4 regions of the Scandinavium lactucae genome follow, and region 4 is predicted to be linked to each of the others. Evidence: predicted binding sites of a transcription regulator. Region 4 holds the regulator's gene; each other region holds the start of a gene.
What was found. The regulator PurR, encoded in region 4, represses purine synthesis genes. The targets are predictions, from matches to a motif close to CANGCAAACGTTTGCNTG.
Positions count from the first base shown of each region.

Region 1: gcvT (glycine cleavage system aminomethyltransferase GcvT) is a predicted target of PurR. The motif match lies at 3,075-3,092, and genes of this name have one in related genera.
Region 2: tusA (sulfurtransferase TusA) is a predicted target of PurR. The motif match lies at 1,430-1,447, and genes of this name have one in related genera.
Region 3: glyA (serine hydroxymethyltransferase) is a predicted target of PurR. The motif match lies at 2,191-2,208, and genes of this name have one in related genera.

Region 1 is NZ_JAWXRD010000005.1:47,578-53,290, reverse strand. It holds gene gcvP (aminomethyl-transferring glycine dehydrogenase) at 1-1,348, opposite strand, end outside; gene gcvH (glycine cleavage system protein GcvH) at 1,477-1,863, opposite strand; gene gcvT (glycine cleavage system aminomethyltransferase GcvT) at 1,891-2,985, opposite strand; gene ubiI (FAD-dependent 2-octaprenylphenol hydroxylase) at 3,406-4,608, opposite strand; gene ubiH (2-octaprenyl-6-methoxyphenyl hydroxylase) at 4,620-5,713, opposite strand, start outside.
Region 2 is NZ_JAWXRD010000003.1:85,093-90,805, forward strand. It holds gene SIK69_RS04700 (DcrB family lipoprotein) at 1-463, opposite strand, end outside; gene SIK69_RS04705 (7-cyano-7-deazaguanine/7-aminomethyl-7-deazaguanine transporter) at 537-1,202, opposite strand; gene tusA (sulfurtransferase TusA) at 1,508-1,753, shown strand; gene SIK69_RS04715 (TRAP transporter substrate-binding protein) at 1,928-2,911, shown strand; gene SIK69_RS04720 (TRAP transporter small permease) at 2,935-3,444, shown strand; gene SIK69_RS04725 (TRAP transporter large permease) at 3,455-4,738, shown strand; gene zntA (Zn(II)/Cd(II)/Pb(II) translocating P-type ATPase ZntA) at 4,783-5,713, opposite strand, start outside.
Region 3 is NZ_JAWXRD010000004.1:46,889-52,601, reverse strand. It holds gene SIK69_RS05480 (3-phenylpropionate MFS transporter) at 1-290, opposite strand, end outside; gene SIK69_RS05475 (hypothetical protein) at 557-727, shown strand; gene glyA (serine hydroxymethyltransferase) at 820-2,073, opposite strand; gene hmpA (NO-inducible flavohemoprotein) at 2,379-3,557, shown strand; gene cadC (lysine decarboxylation/transport transcriptional activator CadC) at 3,650-5,176, shown strand; gene cadB (cadaverine/lysine antiporter) at 5,553-5,713, shown strand, end outside.
Region 4 is NZ_JAWXRD010000040.1:4,646-10,358, reverse strand. It holds gene SIK69_RS17690 (C40 family peptidase) at 1-540, shown strand, start outside; gene sodB (superoxide dismutase [Fe]) at 663-1,244, shown strand; gene SIK69_RS17680 (MFS transporter) at 1,286-2,452, opposite strand; gene cydH (cytochrome bd-I oxidase subunit CydH) at 2,629-2,718, opposite strand; gene purR (HTH-type transcriptional repressor PurR) at 3,012-4,037, shown strand; gene punR (DNA-binding transcriptional activator PunR) at 4,056-4,967, opposite strand; gene punC (purine nucleoside transporter PunC) at 5,075-5,713, shown strand, end outside.

The DNA.
Region 1 (5,713 bases), on a different contig from region 4:
CGATATCCAGGCCATGGTCATCACCGGCGATAACGGTTAACAGCGCCAGCACATCTTCCCGGGTAGTGGTTTCATCCAGGGTGATCCCCACCGCATGATGAATATCGCTGCGCAGGTTGATTTCCGCGGCTTCGGCACGTGCCAGTACTGCGGCTTTGTCTTCGACTTCCACACACAGGGTGTCGAAGAAATGGTCGTGGCGCAGTTTCAGCCCTTTCTGTTTCAGGCCGCTCGCCAGAATATCCGTCAGACGATGAATGCGCCCGGCGATACGTTTCAGGCCCGCTGGACCGTGGAATACGGCGTACAGACTGGCAATATTCGCCAGCAGTACCTGAGAGGTACAGATGTTGGAGTTCGCTTTCTCACGGCGGATATGCTGCTCGCGAGTCTGCATCGCCATGCGCAGGGCGGTGTTGCCAGCGGCATCTTTCGAGACGCCAATAATACGGCCAGGCATCGAGCGTTTGAATTCGTCTTTTGCCGCGAAGAAAGCCGCGTGCGGACCGCCGTAGCCCATCGGAACGCCGAAGCGTTGAGCCGAACCAAACACAATGTCTGCGCCCTGTTTGCCCGGGGCGGTCAGTAGCACCAGCGCCATAAAATCGGCGGCAACACTGACAATCACTTTGCGCGCTTTCAGTTCTGCAATCAGCGGGCTGTAGTCATGCACTTCCCCGGTAGTGCCAACCTGCTGCAACAGCACGCCGAACACATCCTGATGGTCGAGCGCTTTTTCTGCGTCGTCGACAATCACATCAAAACCAAAGGTTTCCGCCCGGGTGCGTACCACGTCCAGGGTCTGCGGATGCACGTCCGCCGCCACGAAGAAGCGGTTGGCATTTTTCAGTTTGCTGACGCGTTTGGCCATCGCCATCGCTTCCGCCGCCGCCGTCGCTTCGTCGAGCAGTGAGGCAGAGGCAATATCCAGTCCGGTCAGGTCCAGCGTGACGGTCTGGTAATTCAGCAGCGCTTCCAGACGTCCTTGCGACACTTCCGGCTGATACGGCGTGTAAGCGGTGTACCAGCCTGGGTTCTCGAGCATGTTGCGCAGGATAACCGGCGGCAGTTGCACCGCGGTGTAGCCCATGCCGATGTAAGACTTAAAGCGCTTGTTGCGGCTGGCAATGGCTTTCAGCTCCGCCAGCGCGGCGAATTCTGTGGTGGCCTCGCCGACCTGCGGTGGCGTCGCGAGCTGAATGTCCTGCGGCACAATCTGGCCGGTCAACGCGTCTAACGACTCTGCGCCAACGGTGTTCAGCATTTCCTGCTGCTGTTCCGCATCCGGGCCAATATGGCGTTCAATGAAAGCGCCGCGGTGTTCAAGCTGGCTTAAGGTCTGTGTCATGAGCGAGGGTTCCTGAAACGTGCAGTGAATCGGTAATGTCTTAACTAACATGCCCGGTGGCGCAGTCGCTTACCGGGCCTACACTTCCAACCGTAGGCCGGATAAACGCAGTGCCATCCGGCACAGTTTTAATCGTCTAACAGCGCTTCGTACGCAGTGGCATCCAGCAGGGCGGCGACTTCAGCTTCGTCGCTGGCTTTGATTTTGAAGATCCAGCCTTCGCTGTACGGCTCGCTGTTGACCAGCTCCGGGGAGTCGCTCAGCGCGTCGTTGACGGCGACGATTTCACCGCTGATTGGCGCGTAAATATCGGACGCCGCTTTTACCGACTCGGCAACCGCACAGTCGTCACCGGCAGCAACGGTTTTGCCCACTTCAGGCAGATCGACAAATACCATGTCGCCCAGCAGTTCCTGTGCGTGCTCGGTGATGCCTACGGTGTAAGAACCATCGGCTTCTTTACGCAACCATTCGTGTTCTTTGCTGTATTTCAGTTCTGCAGGTACATTGCTCATTCACATTTCTCCAGAAAAAATAATCGATTACACGACGGCTTTGCCGGCGCGTACAAAAACAGGTTTGGTCACCTTAACCGGCATTTCGCGGTTGCGGATTTGCACCACCGCCGTATCGCCAATACCCGCAGGGACGCGAGCCAGCGCAATGCTGTAGCCCAGCGTCGGCGAGAAGGTGCCGCTGGTGATAACGCCTTCGTGTTGATTGCCCTGCGCGTCGCTAAAACGCACCGGCAGTTCGCCGCGCAGTACGCCTTTCTCGGTCATCACCAGGCCAACCAGCTGTTCGGTGCCGTGCTCACGCTGGGCTTCCAGTGCTTCGCGACCAATGAAGTCACGGTCAGTTGGTTCCCAGGCGATGGTCCAGCCCATGTTAGCCGCCAGTGGGGAAACGCCTTCGTCCATCTCCTGACCGTACAGGTTCATGCCCGCTTCCAGACGCAGCGTATCGCGCGCGCCCAGGCCACATGGCTTCACGCCGGATTCCACCAGCGCACGCCAGAAGTCTGCTGCTTTCTCATTCGGCAGCGCGATTTCGTAACCCGCTTCGCCGGTATAACCGGTGGTGGCGACAAACAAATCCCCGGCCTGAACGCCGAAGAACGGTTTCATGCCTTCGACGGCGTTGCGCTGTTCGTCGTTGAACAGGCCGGCGGCTTTGGCCTGCGCGTCAGGCCCCTGCACCGCAATCAGCGCCAGATCGTCACGCACGGTGATGTCGATGCCGTACGGCTCAGCGTGTTCGCTAATCCAGGCCAGATCTTTTTCACGGGTGGCGGAGTTAACGACGAGGCGGAAATAATCTTCGGAGAGGAAATAAACAATCAGGTCATCAATGACCCCGGCGGAGGCGTTGAGCATCCCGGTGTAGAGCGCTTTGCCGGGTTTCGTCAGTTTGGCTACATCGTTGGCCAGCAGATAACGCAGGAATTCGCGGGTACGACTGCCGCGCAGATCGACAATAGTCATGTGTGACACATCGAACATCCCTGCACTGGTGCGTACCGCGTGGTGCTCATCAATTTGCGAGCCGTAATGCAGCGGCATCATCCAGCCATGGAAGTCCACCATGCGTGCGCCACACAGCGTGTGTTGTTCATACAAAGGCGTCTGTTGAGCCATCTTGTCCTCGTTGAGTAAGCGGGGCTACCGGCTGCTTTGTGGACACAAATTCAGCCACAAAGCCCAGCGTCGACACCGCTCCGGGCACCGACGCAAACGTTCTCTTTGGTCTGACGTTACCACCGAAAACCGCGGTAAACCATAAGGCAAAGCGAACCATCAGATTAGCTTATGACCAAAATGAGCCAAAAACTCTACAGAACGATCGACTGCCTTTCTGCGACTAATGCCACATAAAATTAACATTTTGGTGAAATATTCAGTTCAGGATGACATTTCGTTCGGATAATTGGGCGGATTTTTCGTAGGGAAATTTTTGTGACATTAATAAAACTAATGCGAAAAAAGGGGTGAAATTAGATTATTTCAAATGAGGGGAGAAAACCCGACGCGCCCGCCGGGTTGAGAAGTGTGATCGCGTTAACGTAACCAGGCGGGGAGATCGTTCAGACCCATCGCCTGACGAATCAATTGCGGTTTAACGCCCGGCAGGGTATCGGCCAGTTTGAGGCCAATATCGCGCAGCAGTTTCTTGGCGGGATTAACGCCCGCAAACAGCTCGCGGAAGCCCTGCATCCCCGCCAGCATCAGCGCGGCGCTGTGTTTACGGCTGCGCTCATAGCGACGCAGATAGAAGTGCTGCCCGAAATCTTTACCCTGCGCATGCAGGCGACGGATCTCATCGATAAGCTCGGCGGCATCCATAAAGCCCAGGTTTACTCCCTGCCCGGCCAGCGGATGAATGGTGTGGGCCGCGTCGCCGACCAGCGCCAGACGATGCGCGGCAAACTGACGCGCATAGCGTCCGGTCAACGGGAATACCTGGCGTTCGCTTTCCACTTCGCACAGGCCCAGACGATTATCAAAGGCGACATTCAGCGCCTGATTGAACGCGGCGGCGTCGGCCTGCTGCATTTTCGCCGCGTCATCCGGCGGCAGTGACCAGACGATGGAGCACAAATGCGGATCACTCAGCGGCAGGAAGGCCAGAATGCCTTCGCCGTGAAAGACCTGGCGCGCAATCGCCTGATGTGGCTCGGTGGTGCGAATGGTCGCCACCAGCGCATGATGACGATAATCCCAAGAGGTCAACGGAATATCGGCCTTGTTGCGTAACCAGGAGTTCGCCCCGTCGGCCCCGATAACCAGTCGCGCCGTCAGCATGTTGCCATCTTTCAGCGTCAGGAAGGCTTCATTTTCGCCCCAGGCAACCTGCGCCAGTTCAGCGGGTGCCACTAGGGTAATGTCCTGGCTGCGCTGGGCTTTACGCCATAACGCATGGTGAATCACCCCGTTTTCGATGATGTGCCCGAGATGGCTGTAGCCGAGGCTTTCATCATCAAAGGCGATTCGACCGAAGCTGTCTTTGTCCCACACTTCCATTCCGTGATAGCGGCTCGCACGTTCGGCAATAATCTCATTCCAGACATCAAGGCGCGACAGCAGTTTTTCGCTGGCGGCGTTGATCGCAGAGACGCGAAGCTGCGGCGCGGCATCGGCTTCAACCGGCTGCGGCTGATGCGACTCAATCACCGCCACGCGCAGGCCGCTGCCCTGTAAGCCACAGGCTACGGCCAGGCCAACCATTCCACCACCGACAATAGCGATATCTACACTTTGCACGTTGTTCATCCTTATCTCGCTACCTGACCCAGGGTACGCAACGCCAGCGCGTCACGCGCCGGGGTGAATAATTCCATCGCCATCAACCCAACGTTTCGCCCGGCCACCAGCGGTGCCCAGCGATTGGCGAACAGATGCACCAGACCGTCGGTCACGCCGATGGTCGCATTTTTATCGTTTTCTCTGCGCTGCTGATACTGGCTTAACAACGCGTACTCGCCCGGATCGCTGGCCTGAGCCAGCATTTCTGCCAGCGACATCACGTCGCGCAGACCGAGGTTAAAGCCCTGCCCGGCAATCGGGTGCAGGGTTTGCGCCGCGTTGCCGACCAGCGCCAGACGGTGCGATATCGCCCGGGAGGCGGTCGTCAGCGACAACGGATACGCATTGCGGCGACCCGCGTGGGTGATGTGCCCCAGCCGCCAGCCGAAGGCTTTTTGCAATTCGTCGCAGAAGCGAGCGTCGGACCAGGCCAGTACCTCATCGCGATGGTCAAGCGGATGGCACCACACCAGCGAGCAACGCCCGTCGGACATCGGCAACATCGCCAGCGGGCCGTGGGGGGTAAAACGCTCGAACGCGCGACCGTTATGCGGTACGGCGGTGGTCACATTGGCGATCACCGCTAGCTGTTCATAAGGCTGCTGCTGCCAGGCAATCCCACACTGTTCGCCGAGCGCCGAACGCGAACCGTCCGCCGCCACCAGCAGCTTACCGGTCAGCGTCTGGCCGTTATCCAGCACCACCTCGACGCGGTCGGGGCTGCGGGAAAAACGCTCGACGCGCGCCGGGCAATGCAGCGTCACGCCTGGCGCTTTGCGCAACAGCGCAAACAGACGCTGGCCGACATCGTGCAGCTCAACCACCTGCCCTAAAGCTGGCAGGCGATAATCTTCCGCTTCCAGGGTAACAAACCCGGCGTGACCGCGATCGCTGACATGGACGGTACGGATAGCCGTGGCACAATCGCGAATTGCCTGCCAGATGCCAACCCGCGCCAGCTGCTGGCAGGTACCTGCCGCCAGCGCGATGGCCCGGGCATCAAAGCCCGGATGCGCCTGTGAATCCGGCGCGACAGCTTCCACTATATGTACCGGCAGTTTGC
Region 2 (5,713 bases), on a different contig from region 4:
TGTTGTCCACTTTGCCCAATACCACTGAAGAGTACGCGGTCTGGCCTTTGGCAGAGATGATGCTGTCGAGCTGTTGCAGGGTATGACCTTTCAGCTCGATGGATTTGTTGGTCACGACCTGCAACTGCGGGTCGCGGCTGCGCTGCTGCTCTTCAAGGCGGGAAGCCAACGCGACAAGATCCTGGTCGGTGTTGTCGCCGACAATCACGATCACCGCTTTCTGGCCGGTGGCGTCAGAATAGACGTGCATGTTATTGGCCTGGGTGCCCAGTTTGCCGCTCTGGTCGGTCATATCGGCCGGCAGGGAGAAGCTGAGTTTGCCATCCAGCAGTTTTACAGGCTGTGCAGCGGCGTTGCTTTCGGCGGCTGCGCCCTGAACCGGGGTTTTGCTGTCGCTGTTATCACAGGCTGAAAGGCCCATTACCAGCAGGCCAATACCGACGTATTTAACCAAATTGCGCATTGACATCTTCCTTTTGATAAACGGCCATTAATGGCACATCCACCTATCTTATCACAACCCGTTGGATGAACCTTTACCCTGGCTGAAAAGCGCGGTTTTCAGATTTATCTGCCAGTTTTTTCAACAACATATTTAGCAATACGCCATACATCGGCAAGAAGAACACCAGGCTAATGAGCACCTTGAAGGTGTAATCAACCAGCGCGATTTCTACCCAGTGTGCGGCCATGAACGGATCCGGACTGCGCCAGAAGGCGATGAAGAAGAAGGCGAGGGTATCGCTGACGTTGCCAAACAGGGTCGATGCCGTTGGGGCCAGCCACCAGCGGTGGTTCTGACGCAGGCGATTAAAGACGTGTACGTCGAGAATTTGCCCCAGCGCATAGGCCATAAAGCTTGCCGCCGCGATGCGTGCCACGAACAGATTGAAGTGGCCAAGTGCCGCAAAGCCCTGCCATTCGCCCATATAGAACAGCGACGAAATCACGTAAGAAATCAGCAGCGCAGGGGCCATCACCGCAAAAATGATTTTACGGGCCAGCGGCGCGCCAAAAATACGCACGGTCAGATCGGTCGCGAGGAAAATAAAGGGAAAACTGAACGCGCCCCAGGTGGTATGAAAACCAAAAATGGAGACCGGCAGCTGGACCAGATAGTTACTGGAGGTGATCACCAGCAGATGAAAAAGTGAAAGCCAGAACAACGCTTTTACGCGCTGAGCTTGAGAAAACTGAAGCATATTGTGACCTTTTTAGTGGTTGGGGTGAGGGAACCCAATATGTGCTACACGCTATTTTACTTGCCATTTTGACATCGGGCAGTGCTCGCGCTCCTCACGTACTACGTGTACGCTCCGGGCGCTCCGCGCTGGCCTCATTCAAACTGGCTGCGCCAATAACGCGTTGTGAGACTTTGCAAAACCGCCGCATAATACTGCGTTCTGTGCGCTTTGCAACGGCTAATTTTCGCGCAATCGTTAACCTGCCTTGCGTCACAAAAAACTGGGGGTAAACTAAGGCGGTTTTTTGACTGACTGAGTGAACAATGAGCGATCTTTTTTCTGCTGCTGACCACACCCTGGATGCTCAGGGCCTGCGCTGCCCGGAGCCGGTAATGATGGTCCGCAAAACCGTACGCACCATGCCGGTGGGTGAAACGTTGCTGATAGTCGCAGATGACCCGGCGACGACCCGTGACATTCCAGGCTTCTGCCGTTTTATGGATCATGAGCTGATTGCTCAGCACACCGATTCGCTGCCTTACCGCTATCTGATTCGTAAAAATCACTGATCCCCCAAGGGCAGAAACTGTGATCTGCCCTGAAATATCGTTATCAAATGGTTAAACCAACGTTTCATATTTGTATCTTTTGTGAGGCGTCTCACCGTCGTTCTTCTCGTACCAGGCTAATTTTTACACGCAAAACTAAAACAACGTTTTATTAAATGCCCCTGGAGACGACCGATGAAAATGACTGTCAGGCCATTTGTGGCCGCCTTATGCTTTTCGACTGCCACTCTCTGTTTCACTTCTTCCGTTTTCGCGCAGACCATCCGCGCTGCCGATGTTCATCCTGAAGGCTACCCAAACGTGGTGGCAGTGCAGCACATGGGCGAAAAACTCAAACAACAAACCAACGGCGAGCTGGAGATTAAAGTCTTCCCGGGCGGTGTGCTGGGCGATGAAAAGCAAATGATTGAACAGGCGCAGATGGGGGCGATCGACATGATCCGCGTCTCAATGGCCCCGGTGGCGGCGATCCTGCCCGATATCGAAGTGTTCACCCTGCCCTATGTGTTCCGCGATGAAGATCATATGCACAAGGTCATTGACGGCGACATCGGCAAACAAATTGGTGAGAAGCTCACCAACAACCCAAAATCCAAACTGGTGTTCCTCGGCTGGATGGACTCCGGTACCCGTAACCTGATAACCAAGCAAGCGGTCACCAAGCCTGAGGATCTGAAGGGCATGAAAATCCGCGTGCAGGGTAGCCCGGTGGCGATTGATACCCTGAAGGATATGGGCGCAAATGCCGTCGCAATGGGCGTGAGTGAGGTGTACAGCGGGATGCAGACCGGGGTTATTGACGGTGCGGAGAACAATCCGCCGACCTTTATCGCCCATAACTACATCCCGGTGGCGAAGCACTATACCCTCAGCGGGCACTTTATCACCCCGGAAATGCTGCTCTATTCCAAAGTGAAATGGGACAAACTGAGCGCCGACCAGCAGCAAAAAATCGTGACCCTGGCCCGTGAAGCACAGATGGAACAACGCCAGCTGTGGAACGCCTACAACCAGCAGGCACTGGAAAAAATGAAAGCCGGTGGCGTGCAGTTCCATGACATCGACAAAACGTATTTCGTCCAGGCAACGGAACCGGTGCGTAAAGCCTATGGCGAAAAGCACCAGGATCTGATGAAAGCCATCGCTGACGTACAGTGAGCCATCCCGTGACCGGAGGACCTATGTCCGACTCTTTTTCAAGGCTGATGGATAAGCTGTACATGCTGGCGATGTGGGTGGCTGGCGTGTCGCTGCTGGTGATGACCATCGTCATTCCCATCGGGATTTTCTCACGCTACGTGCTGAACCGGGGCGAGTCCTGGCCTGAGCCCGTGGCCATCCTGTGCATGGTGACCTTTACCTTCGTCGGTGCGGCGGTGGGTTACCGCGCCGGATCGCACATTGCGGTCAACATGCTGACCGATCGCCTGCCTGCGGCGTTACAACGCGTCACCGCACGCCTGGTCGATTTGATGATGTTGCTGATAACCGGGTTGATGTTCTGGTACAGCGCCTGGCTGTGCGCCGATCTGTGGGAGCAGCCGGTGGCGGAGTTTCCGTTGCTGACCTCCGGCGAGACCTACTTGCCGCTGCCGGTCGGTTCGGCGGTACTGATTCTATTCGTCATCGAGCGATTGCTGTTCGGTTCTCAGGAGAACCGTCCGGTGGTACTCATCGGTAATCACGGTTAAGGGGTGTTAGATGGACGCATTTATTCTGCTTTTCACCCTCGCCATTCTGCTGGCTATCGGTATGCCAGTGGCGTTTGCCGTGGGGCTCAGCGCAGTGGCGGGCGCACTTTGGATTGATTTACCGCTGGAAGCGCTGATGATCCAGATAACCAGCGGGGTTAACAAATTTACCCTGCTGGCAATTCCGTTCTTCATTCTGGCCGGGGCGATTATGGCGGAAGGCGGAATTGCCCGCCGTCTGGTCAATTTTGCCTATCTGTTTGTCGGCTTTATTCGCGGCGGGCTGTCGTTGGTGAACATTGTGGCGTCGACCTTTTTCGGGGCGATTTCCGGCTCGTCGGTGGCGGATACTGCGTCCATCGGCAGCGTGATGATCCCGGAGATGGAGAAGAAGGGATATCCGCGTGAGTATGCGGCGGCGGTCACGGCCAGCGGTTCCGTACAGGCGATTTTGATCCCGCCGAGCCACAACTCCGTGATTTACTCGCTGGCGGCGGGCGGCACGGTGTCTATCGCCACGCTGTTTATCGCCGGCGTATTACCGGGGCTGCTGTTAGGGGTCAGCCTGATGGTGATGTGTCTCTGCTTCGCCCATAAGCGGGGCTACCCGAAAGGGGAGGTTATCCCGTTCAAACAGGCGGTGAAGATTTTCCTCGACGCTCTGTGGGGGCTGATGACGGTGGTGATTATTCTGGGCGGGATCCTCTCGGGGATATTTACCGCAACGGAATCTGCGGCGGTTGCCTGCCTGTGGGCGTTCTTCGTCACCATGTTCATCTATCGCGACTATCAGTGGAGTGAGCTGCCAAAGCTGATGTATCGCACGGTGAAAACCGTCAGTATCGTGATGATCCTGATTGGTTTTGCCGCCGCCTTTGGCGCGGTGATGACCTACATGCAGTTGCCGGTGCGCATCACCGAGTTCTTCACCACGCTTTCCAGCAACAAGTACGTGATTTTGATGTACCTGAATATCATGTTGCTGCTGATTGGCACCCTGATGGACATGGCACCGATCATCCTGATCCTGACCCCAGTGCTGCTGCCGGTGACCAATGCGCTGGGGATCGATCCGGTACATTTTGGGATGATCATGATGGTAAACCTCGGGATCGGCCTGATTACGCCCCCGGTGGGATCGGTGCTGTTTGTCGCCAGTGCAGTGAGTAAGCAGAAGATAGAAACCGTGGTGCGTGCGATGCTGCCGTTCTACGGCGTGCTGCTGATTGTGCTGGCGATGGTAACCTACATCCCGGCGATATCGCTGTGGTTGCCACACGTTCTGGGAATGTAGTCATGGGTAAGCCCGGCGGCGCTGATGCTGGCCGGGCTTACGCGCTAACTTTTGCGATTAAGCAACCGCAGCGCATTGGCGGTGACCAGCACCGTCGCGCCGGTATCTGCCAGCACCGCCAGCCACAGTCCGGTGATGCCCAGCAGCGTCGTCACCAGGAAAATCCCCTTCAACCCCAGCGCCAGCGCGATGTTCTGCCGAATATTGGCGCGGGTGGCGCGGGCCAGGCTTATCATCTGCGCCAGGCCGGTCAGACGGTTGCCGGTCAGCGCCGCATCAGCGGTCTCCAGCGCCACGTCGGTGCCGCTGCCCATCGCAATACCGATAGTTGAAGCCTTCATCGCCGGGGCATCGTTGATGCCATCCCCGACCATCGCCAATGGGGCCTGTGCATTCAGTGCGGTGACCGCCGTGACTTTGTCCGCAGGCAGCAGCCCTGCGCGGAAATCAAGCCCCAGTTCTTTGGCAATTGCGGCGGCGGCACGCGGGTTGTCACCGGTGAGGATAATCCCCTGAATGCCTAAATCATGCAGGGCGTTGACCGCCTCCCGGGCATCGTCACGCAGGGTATCGCGCAGTGCCAGAATCCCCTGTAGCGTCTGGTTTTTTACCACCACCACCACCGTCTGCCCGGCGTCTTCAAGCTGGGCAATGAGCGCGGCGTGCTCTCCGCTCGGGAATTTATCCCCGGCACAAATCAGCACTTTTTCGCCGGCCACGTCCGCTTCGATACCTGACCCGGCCAGCGCGCGCTGGTTCAGAGCCTGGGGCAGGGCAAGCTGACGCGCCGTGGCTTCATTCACTATTGCCGTGGCCAGCGGGTGGCTGGAGCCCTGTTCCACCGCAGCCGCCAGCGCCAGCAGGGACGCTTCCGTCGCGCCGTTCAGCGGCACGATAGCGGTTACGCGCGGTTTACCGACCGTCAGAGTGCCGGTTTTATCAAACGCGATATGTTGAATGCTGCCGAGCTGTTCC
Region 3 (5,713 bases), on a different contig from region 4:
ATCAGCCACGCCACGTGCGTCCCGGACCAGAAGGCGAGAATAAACAGCAATGTCAGTAAGGCGAGAATGCGTAAGGCGCTGATTAAGCGGGACGGGTCGCTGACCCGGGGCGCAATCAGCAGGCTGCCGAGGAAACGCGCCACCAGCCCAGCGCCGAGCAGCACGCCGATGGTTTCCGGCGTCAGGCCGGTGCCTGCGAGCCACACGCTCCAGAAAGGCAGAAAGATGCCGTAACTAAAGAAGTAGGTGAAATAACTGAGCGCCAGCCAGCGCGTGGAATGCAAGACCATGATTCCCTCCAAAATGTTGGCGTTAGTCTGGCGACAAACGCACCGGCTGGCAAGTGGCTTTAACAAGCCCCTAACATTTTTGTCTGACGACGTGATCCTTCACCCACGTCAGCAACCCGAACTACAGCGGGGGGCTATAACAACATGTTCCAGGACGAAGTCGACATCAAATTCAACGTTATTGCGCCGTTTACCATTTTTTAAAACAAGGCGGATCTATCATGAAGGCGGTTTAACAGCGCACCATTCAAATAAGGAATGAAATCATGTTTAAAGCAGCAATGATTATTTGCGGGATGCTACTCGCGGGATGCGCCGCCCAAACGGTCAATACGCCGCCTCCCCTGTCGCCGATGGACGAATGTAAGCAGGCCACTCAAGAGGGGAATACGGTGACGATTGCGCAGAAGTGTGCGGCCATCACCCGGGATCAGTAGCCTGTTGTTTAGGTTGGCGAGTGTTGGCTCTAGCGCTGAATTTTTGCCATAAAAAAGGCCGCGAAAGCGGCCTTTTTCGTCACGGCAATAACTTACGCGTAAACCGGGAAACGGGCGCAGATATCCAGCACTTTACCTTTGACGCGCTCAATAACTGCTTCGTCATTGATATTGTCCAGCACGTCACACATCCAGCCAGCCAGCTCTTTCGCTTCGGCTTCTTTGAAACCGCGACGGGTAATTGCCGGGGAACCGATGCGGATCCCGGAGGTCACGAACGGGCTCTTCGGATCGTTTGGTACGCTGTTTTTGTTGACGGTGATGTTGGCACGGCCAAGGGCTGCGTCAGCTTCTTTACCGGTCAGGTTTTTGTCGACCAGATCGAGCAGGAACAGATGGTTCTCAGTGCCGCCGGAGACCACTTTAAAGCCGCGATCCAGGAACACTGCCACCATCGCTTTGGCGTTTTTAGCAACCTGCTGCTGGTAAACTTTGAACTCTGGCTCCATCGCTTCTTTCAGCGCGACCGCTTTCGCCGCGATAACGTGCATCAGTGGGCCACCCTGGGCGCTTGGGAACACGGCAGAGTTAAGCTTTTTATACAGATCTTCATCGCCACCTTTGGCCAGAATCAGACCGCCACGTGGGCCTGCCAGGGTTTTGTGAGTGGTGGTGGTGACAACGTGAGCATGAGGAACCGGGTTAGGATAAACGCCTGCGGCAATCAGACCCGCCACGTGCGCCATGTCGACGAACAGGTACGCGCCGATGCTGTCTGCGATTTCACGCATTTTAGCCCAGTCAACCACGCCGGAATAGGCAGAGAAACCGCCGATGATCATCTTCGGTTTGTGGGTCTGCGCCTGCTTGGCCATGTCTTCATAGTCAATTTTACCGGACTCATCGATACCGTAAGGGATGATGTTGTACAGCTTGCCGGAGAAGTTCACCGGGGAACCGTGCGTCAGGTGACCACCCTGCGCCAGGTTCATACCCAGCACGGTATCACCCGGTTGCAGCAGAGCGGTATAAACGGCGAAGTTGGCCTGAGAACCGGAGTGCGGCTGAACGTTAGCGTAGTCGGCACCGAACAGCTCTTTGGCACGATCGATAGCCAGTTGTTCAACGATATCCACGTATTCACACCCGCCGTAATAGCGTTTGCCCGGGTAGCCTTCTGCATATTTGTTGGTTAACTGAGAACCCTGAGCCTGCATCACACGCGGGCTGGTGTAGTTTTCGGAGGCGATCAGTTCGATGTGCTCTTCCTGACGTACTTTTTCCTGCTCCATAGCCTGCCACAGTTCGGCATCATAATCGGCAATGTTCATTTCACGCTTTAACATCTCGCTTCTCCTGACTCAGCTAACAGTAGTTTTACCGCTAAAAAAGGGGGCCCGTTTGGGCAACGGCGAACAGTATAACTGATAAGTTCTGTGATAACAGGTCTTGACAAACGATTTTACGCAAACGATTACCTACCCACCCCGCAAGGGTTTGAGCCATAAAGACTCGCCCTGCTTAAGCGGATTTCTTTTCAGGTTTGTGATGCAAATTTTTCACCTGACAGCGAACCCTTTACAGGGTAGGGGTATTTTTATAAGATGCATTTCAGATACACCATTAAGAATAACCTCAAAAGGACATTGCTATGCTCGACGCCCAAACCATCGCCACGGTAAAAGCTACCCTTCCCCTGCTGGTCGAAACCGGCCCAAAACTCACCGCCCACTTCTACGAAAGAATGTTCGCTCATAACCCGGAATTGAAAGAGATCTTCAATATGAGCAACCAGCGCAACGGCGATCAGCGTGAAGCGCTGTTCAACGCCATTGCCGCCTACGCCAGCAATATTGAAAACCTGCCAGCCCTGCTGCCTGCGGTGGAAAAAATTGCCCAGAAGCACACCAGTTTCCAGATTAAACCTGAGCAGTACGATATTGTCGGCGGCCATCTGCTGGCGACGCTGGACGAACTGTTCAGCCCGGGTCAGGAAGTGCTGGACGCGTGGGGGAAAGCCTACGGCGTACTGGCCGGGGTGTTTATTCAACGCGAAGGTGAGATCTACAAAGATAACGCCGCGAAAAACGGCGGCTGGGAAGGCACCCGTCCGTTCCGGATTGTCAGTAAGACGCCGCAAAGCGCACTGATCACCGCCTTTGAATTTGCCCCCGTTGACGGCGGTGCCGTGGCGGACTATCAGCCGGGTCAATACCTCGGCGTGTGGCTGAAGCCGGAGGGGTTTGCCCATCAGGAGATTCGTCAGTACTCCCTCACCCGCCAGCCGAACGGTAAAAATTATCGTGTTGCGGTGAAGCGCGAAAACGGCGGTCAGGTTTCAGAATGGCTGCATGATCAGGCGCGCGTGGGCGATACCGTGCATCTGGCAGCTCCGGCGGGTGATTTCTTTATGTCAGTAGAGGCCACTACGCCAGTGACGCTGATTTCCGCCGGGGTCGGTCAGACACCTATGTTAGCCATGCTCGACACCCTGGCCCACCGCGCACATCCGGCGCAGGTGAACTGGTTCCACGCCGCTGAAAATGGCGCGGTTCACGCCTTCGCGCAAGAAGTGGCCGCGCTGGGAGCAATGCTACCGCGCTTCCGGTCACACGTCTGGTACAACACACCAGCAGATGCTGACGTGTTCGACAGTCACGGCCTGATGGATTTAGCGGCTCATGAAGGCACGTTCAGCGATCCGGCGATGCAGTTTTACCTCTGCGGCCCGGTGGGCTTTATGCAGTTCGCAGCACAACAGCTGGTGACGTTGGGTATTAGCGCAGATAACATCCACTACGAGTGCTTCGGCCCGCATAAAGTCCTGTAAGCCCCGGATTCACCCTTCGCAGGTCAAAAAAGGGAGGGCCCGGGTATGATATGATTAAGACTTTCCTGTAGTCATATTTGGGCCCCTTTTTTATGCAACAACCTGTTGTCCTCATTGGAGAATGGCTGGTTTCGCCTGCCATTAACCAGATAAGCCGTCAGGGTCGCCAGCTTACTCTTGAACCGCGCTTAATCGATCTTCTGGTCTACTTTGCCCATCATCCCGATGAAGTCCTGAGCCGGGATGAGCTTATCGACAACGTCTGGACGCGCAACGTGGTGACCAGCCACGTCGTGACCCAGAGTATTTCTGAGCTGCGCAAGTCGCTCAAAGATGGCGATGACAGCAGCCCCGAATATATTGTTACGGTGCCCAAGCGTGGCTATAAGCTGACCGCCACCGTAATGTGGTGTACAGAAGAAGGAAAAGAATTAACCCCGCTCCCGCTGACAGTTATCCCAACGCCCGCCCCCACTGAATCTGCCGCTACCTCACAGCCGATGCCGTCTCCTACCACGCCCACGCCCGTGCCGGAAAAACGCCGCAGCGTAACCACCTGGTGGGTCTGGGGCCTGTTCCTGCTGGCGCTGTTCAGCTGCGTGGGGCTGGTGGCGATGTCGACCATTGATTCACATCCGCCGGTAACCAAAACCCGTCTGCTGCTGAACCCGCGCGATATCGACATTCGCCTCGCCAACGGTAATTCCTGTAACAACGCGGCCTCACAACGCGCCTATGCGGTGGGTCTCGGCAGCCTAATCACGACTTCCCTGAACACCTACTCCACCTATATGGTGCATGACAAAACCAACTACAACTTCAACGAGCCGAGCAGCTCGGGCAAGACACTGACCATTGAGTTCGTCAATCAGCGCCATTACCGCGCCCAGCAATGCTTTATGTCGGTTCAACTGGTGGATAACGCCGATGGTTCGACGATGCTCGATAAGCGCTATTTCGTCACCAGCGATAATCAGCTCTCGATTCAGAAAGACCTGATGAGCAGCCTGTCAGAGGCATTAACCCAGCCGTGGCCGGAGAAAATGCAGGCAATGCTGCGCCAGTATCAGCCGTCGAAAAGCCAATCGCTGGCGGACTTTTATCAGGCCCACCAGTTGCTGATGAACGGCGATATTGATTCCCTGAGCAAAGCCAGCGTGCTTCTCGAAGATGTGATTAGTGATTCACCGGACTTTATTTATGCGCAGGCGGAAAAAGCGCTGGTTGATGTTTTACGCCGTTCGCAGCAGCCGCTCGATGAAAAACAGCTGGCGGCGCTGGATGCAGAAATAAATCATGTCACTGCCATTCCCGATATAAAGCAAACCGCGGTCTTCTTCCAGATTAAAACCATTAATATGCTAAGCCTCGGCAAAGTTGATGACGCCTTTGAAGCCGTTAATGCCGGGATCGAGCTGGAAATGTCGTGGATGAATTATGTGCTATTAGGTAAAGTCTACGAAATGAAAGGGGAGAATCGCCTGGCTGCCGATGCCTATATTACGGCATTCAATCTACGCCCGGGTGAAAACACCTTGTACTGGATTGAAAACAGTGTATTCCAGACCTCAGTAACCCGCGTTGTGCCATATCTCGATAACTTCCTCGCTGCAAAATAACGCTCGTACATTAAAAACCTCATCATGCAAAAAAGGGCCGGCATGATGAGGTTAATAATATGTTTATCATGAGACCTCATATTGTTATCTTTTTTAGCCAAAACCCGCCTGTCCGCAACAGAACCGCAACTCAGTAAAGCATGGGTAAATATTTGTAAAACAAACATATTTATCTCTTCCTGATATCAACATGTCATCCTGATGTGTTAACGACAAAAGGTCAGGATGTCATTTGTCTGATGTTTGCGATTACTTCACTTTATCTTTAGGACTTCTCTGCTGGAGATCATTAACCTTGAACTCAGTCGGTCGAGTCATTAGCAATTTATGAGTCATGATTCGGTCCTCCCAATTTAATATCAGGAGAATACAAACCATGAGTTCTGCCAAAAAGATCGGGCTATTTGCCTGTACCGGTGTGGTAGCCGGTAATATGATGGGGAGTGGGATTGCATTATTGCCTGCGAACCTCGCCGGCATCGGTGGCATTGCCATCTGGGGCTGGGTCATCTCTATTATTGGTGCAATGTCTCTGGC
Region 4 (5,713 bases):
ACCCGTAGCCCCGCATTAAAAACCGCCTCGGCAAAAATGGTGCAGAGATGCAGCGCGCGTAAAGGCCATAAAAAGAAATGCGTTAATGAAGAAGTGAAGCCGCTGACCATTGCGGATGCGCACAAAGCCCGCGTGCAGAAAGCACAAAAAACGGCGATGAATAAATTGATGGGCCAGATTGGCAAACCTTACCGGTGGGGTGGCTCGTCGCCACGTACCGGTTTCGACTGCAGCGGTCTGGTTTATTACGCCTATAAAGACCTCGTGAAATTCCGTATTCCGCGCACCGCGAATGAAATGTACCATCTGCGCGATGCCCGTTCCGTTGACCGTGGCGAGTTGCAAAGTGGCGATCTGGTGTTCTTCCGCACCCGTGGCCGCGGCACTGCCGATCATGTTGGGGTATATGTCGGGAATGGAAAATTCATCCAGTCACCTCGCTCTGGTCGCGATATCCAGATTACCTCCCTGAGCGAAGATTACTGGGCAAACCATTATGTCGGTGCACGCCGCGTGATGACGTCGAAAACGATTCGCTAACCCCTCACCCTGCCGTGAAAGCGGCTGGGTAAGTTCCTCTTTAGCCACATCTTTTAATTTGCTACCCTATCCCTACTCAATACATGGCTATTGGGTATTAATAACAATAGGGAGAATAAGCAATGTCATTCGAATTACCTGCATTACCGTATGCAAAAGACGCCCTGGCACCACACATTTCCGCTGAAACGCTGGAATACCATTACGGCAAGCATCATCAGACCTACGTCACCAATCTCAACAATCTGATCAAAGGCACCGCTTTTGAAGGCAAAACCTTAGAAGAAATCGTGCGCACGTCCGAAGCGGGCGTGTTCAACAACGCCGCTCAGGTATGGAACCACACCTTCTACTGGCACTGCCTGGCACCGAACGCCGGTGGCGAACCAACCGGCGAGGTCGCGGCCGCCATTAACGCAAGTTTTGGTAGCTTTGCCGAATTCAAAGCGCAGTTCACCGATGCGGCGGTTAAAAACTTCGGCGCAGGCTGGACCTGGCTTGTGAAGAAAGCGGACGGCAAACTGGCTATCGTGTCCACGTCTAACGCGGGTACCCCGCTGACCACGGATGCGAAACCATTACTGACCGTAGACGTATGGGAACATGCGTATTACATCGACTACCGTAACGCCCGCCCGAACTACCTCGAGCATTTCTGGGCGCTGGTAAACTGGGAATTTGTTGCTAAGAATCTGGCAGCATAATTTCTGGCCCGGCGGATAGACCTCTCCCGCCGGGCATATTCTTAATGGCTTGAAAACGCTTCTTCCGGCTGACGACGACCACTAAACAGCACCACCAACAGGGCAATACCGGCAATAATCGCGCCCATCACCGGCACAAAGCTGTAGCCGAGGCCGCCGGAAATTACCGCCCCGCCCGCCGCCGCGCCCAGCGCATTCCCCAGATTGAACGCCCCGATATTCACCGATGACGACAGGCCTGGCGCTTCATGGGCCACGCGCATGACGCGCATTTGCAGCGGAGGCACCACCGCGAAGGTCGCGGCACCCCAGATAACCATACTCACGGCCGCACCAATTTCACTCTGCGCCAGCCATGGAATCGACACCATGATAACAATCAGTAGCAGCAGGAAGCCTTTCAGCGTGCCGGTCACCGAACGGTCGGCAAACTTGCCGCCCAGATAGTTACCGAGCGAGAAACCCACCCCAATCAATACCAGCATCGCGGTAATAAACTGCGGGGATGCCGACGTCAGGCTATGCAACACGGGCGAAATGTAGGTGTACAGGGTGAACATCGCGCCTGCACCGAGCACGGTGGTCAACAGGGCCGTCAGCACCTGTGGACGCATCAGCACCGACAGTTCCTGTTTCACATTCGGGCGTTCACCACTGCTCCCTTTTGGCAGAGAGAACCACAGACTGAGCATCGCCACCAGGCCCAGACCAGCCGTTGCGAGGAACGACATCCGCCAGCCGATGGTTTCACCGAGCCAGGTTGCCGCCGGAACCCCGCCGATGTTGGCGATAGTCAACCCCATAAACATGGTCGCCACGGCGCTAGCCTGTTTGTGTTTCGGCACAACGCTGGCGGCCACCACCGAGCCAAGCCCAAAGAATGCCCCGTGGTTTAAGCTGGTAATAATGCGTGACAGCAGCAGCGTGGTGTAATCCGGCGCGATAGCCGAGAGCACATTACCAAGAGTGAAAATCGCCATCAGGAAAATAAGCGCATTACGCCGTGCGCGATGAGAGAGCAGCAGCGTCATCAGCGGTGCCCCGGCCATCACCCCAATGGCATAAGCACTGATCAACATTCCCGCCACGGGAATAGAGACATCGACGCCTTTGGCAATCACCGGCAGCAGGCCCATCGGCGAAAACTCCGTGGTGCCGATGGCAAACGCCCCTATCGCTAAGGCCAGCAGGGGAAAATTGATTTTCATGGTACGACTCCAGTCAGCCATCCGCCGGGAAGGGGGATGGTGCAAAAACAGAAGTCAAAAGCATGACATCAATCACAAAAAAACAGAAGTAAACAAAATGGCAAAAGTTTTTTGCGAAATTGATAACAATCAGAAGGGAAATGAGAAGGAGGAAGAGATTTCTCCCTCCGGGTAAATCAGTGCAGTACGGCGGTCAGCCCGGCGGCCACGATCAGGGCCAGAGCAATTACGGTCGTCATTAAAGAGAACTTCAGGTCGGTACTCATCAATTTTTCTCCTTTTAATCCCCACAACAAAAGTGAGCCTGCTCATTTTTGCACAATCATACGCAAAAATCTCGCAGGTTTTCGGCGCATAACGATTTTTCTCTTTCCCTTTCCGTAAGAATCAGACAAAATTCCACGCTAATTTAAAAGCGTAGCAGCCATTGACCCCCTCCCGTCGTTCTGTGTCGTTTCCCGGCGTACCGCAATTCAAATGAATTGTATCCAGGGTGTGTAAAGGCAAACGTTTTCGTGTCGATAATCAGGCGTAAGGAAAGGGTCTGGAGTGAGAACGAATGGCAACAATTAAAGATGTAGCGAAACGCGCAAACGTTTCCACTACAACTGTATCACATGTAATTAACAAGACTCGCTTCGTGGCGGAAGATACCCGCAACGCGGTATGGGCAGCCATCAAAGAACTGCACTACTCGCCAAGCGCCGTGGCGCGCAGCCTGAAGGTCAATCACACCAAGACTATTGGCCTGCTGGCGACCAGCAGCGAAGCAGCCTACTTTGCCGAGATCATTGAAGCCGTTGAAAAAAGCTGCTTCGAAAAAGGCTATACCCTGATTCTGGGGAACGCCTGGAACAACCTCGAAAAGCAGCAGGCGTATCTGTCGATGATGGCGCAAAAGCGCGTCGATGGTCTGCTGGTGATGTGTTCGGAGTACCCGCAGGCGGTGCTCGACATGCTGGAAGAGTATCGCCACATCCCGATGGTGGTGATGGACTGGGGCGAATCGAAAGCCGATTTTACCGACTCCGTGATTGATAATGCTTTCCAGGGCGGCTATTTGGCCGGACGTTATCTGGTCGAACGTGGTCACCGTGAAATCGGAGCGATCCCAGGCCCAATGGAGCGTAACACCGGAGCGGGTCGTCTGGCGGGCTTTATGAAAGCGATGGAAGAAGCGCAGATTAACGTGCCTGAAAACTGGATCGTGCAGGGCGACTTCGAACCGGAATCCGGTTATCGCGCAATGCAGCAGATCCTTGCGCAACAGCCGCGCCCTACCGCCGTCTTCTGCGGCGGCGACATCATGGCGATGGGTGCCCTGTGTGCCGCTGACGAGATGGGTTTACGCGTGCCGCAAGATATTTCAGTGATCGGTTACGATAATGTGCGCAACGCCCGTTTCTTTACCCCGGCGCTGACCACCATTCACCAACCGAAAGATTCGCTGGGCGAAGCCGCTTTTGACATGCTGCTCGACAGGATCGTCAACAAGCGTGAAGAGTCGCAGTCGATTGAGGTGCATCCACGCCTGATCGAACGCCGCTCGGTAGCTGACGGTCCGTTCCGCGACTATCGCCGCTAATCACCTCTCAGGGGCCGGTTATTCCGGCTCCTGCAACCACTCTTTATTCAACGTTTCACTGTCCCCCAGATAGTCCAGCAGCCAGCTTAACGCCGGTGACATGTCATTTTGTTGCCAGGTCAGACAACACGCTGCATCCGGGAACGGATTTTCCAGCTCCAGCGCCACCCACTCCCCGCTGTCGATATACGGTCGGGCAAAGTGCGTAGGCACCATTCCGGCGCATAAACCGGCAGACAAACAGGTCGCGGACGACTCCCAGTCCGGCACGACAATCCGTTTCTGGTTATCCAGCAGCCAGGTGATGCGTTTTGGCAATGAGCGCGAGGTGTCTTCGCGCACCAATGATGGCCAGTTGCGCAACACGTCATCACTCAGCGGACCGCGCATTTGCGCCAGCGGATGTCGGCTGGAGACCACACAGTTCCAGCTCAGCATTCCCATATCGCGAAACGCGTAACGTCCTCCGACCGGAATGGCCTGCGTGGCACCAATCGCCAATTCGACACGGCCGTCAGATAACGCATCCCACACGCCGTTAAATACTTCCTGGAACACACACAGTTCGACATCCTGAAAGTGGCGATAAAAATCGACAATCATTTGCCGGGTGCGCTCCGGACGGACGATGTTATCCACCGCAATCGCCAGACTACCGCGCCAGCCATTGGCAATTTGCTGGCACTGCTGACGGGTGATCTGCATTTTTTTGATAACAGACCGTCCCTCCTTCAAAAACCACGCCCCGGCGGGCGTTAATTCGACGTCGCGATGCCGTCGTTCAAACAACGGAACCGCCAGCCACTCCTCCAGCTGACGAACGGTATAGCTGACCGCAGAAGGCACACGGTGCAACTCCTGCGCGGCGGAGGTAAAGCTGCCGTTACGCGCCACGGCGTCCACGACTTCAAGCGAATATTCTGACCACATAGGCTGCCTGCAAAAAATTTGATTCCACCAGACAAATATTAGCGTTTCACAAGCGAAGTTGCACTCCCTACACTCTGCTGCCATGTACACCTGCGACGAGAAATAGAATGAACAATATTCCTGGTAAAGGATTTTTATGCTGGCTAGCGGGCCTAAGCGTGCTCGGTTTTCTGGCGACCGACATGTATTTGCCCGCGTTTGCGGTAATTCAGAATGATTTACAGACCCCGGCGGCAGCGGTTAGCGCCAGCCTGAGCCTGTTCCTGGCCGGGTTTGCGTTTGCTCAGCTGCTGTGGGGACCGTTATCCGACCGATATGGTCGGAAACCTATTCTGCTGATCGGCCTGGCCATTTTTGCCATTGGCTGTATTGGCATGCTGTGGGTGCGTGATGCCACTACGCTGCTGGTGCTGCGCTTTATTCAGGCCTTCGGCGTGTGTGCCGCCGCCGTTACCTGGCAGGCAATGGTGACCGATTATTATCCGCCAGAGCGCACTAACCGCATTTTCGCGACGGTGATGCCGCTGGTCGGGCTTTCCCCTGCGCTGGCTCCGCTACTCGGAAGCTGGATCTTGCATCACTTCGAATGGCAGATGATTTTCGCCACTCTGTTTGCCATTACCCTGGTGCTGATGGTCCCGGCGCTGCGACTGAAAAAGCCGACGCAGAACGTGCCGCATAAAACAGAGAAAGCGCTGACCTTTATGACCCTGCTGCGCTCTCGCGATTATCGTGGCAACGTGCTG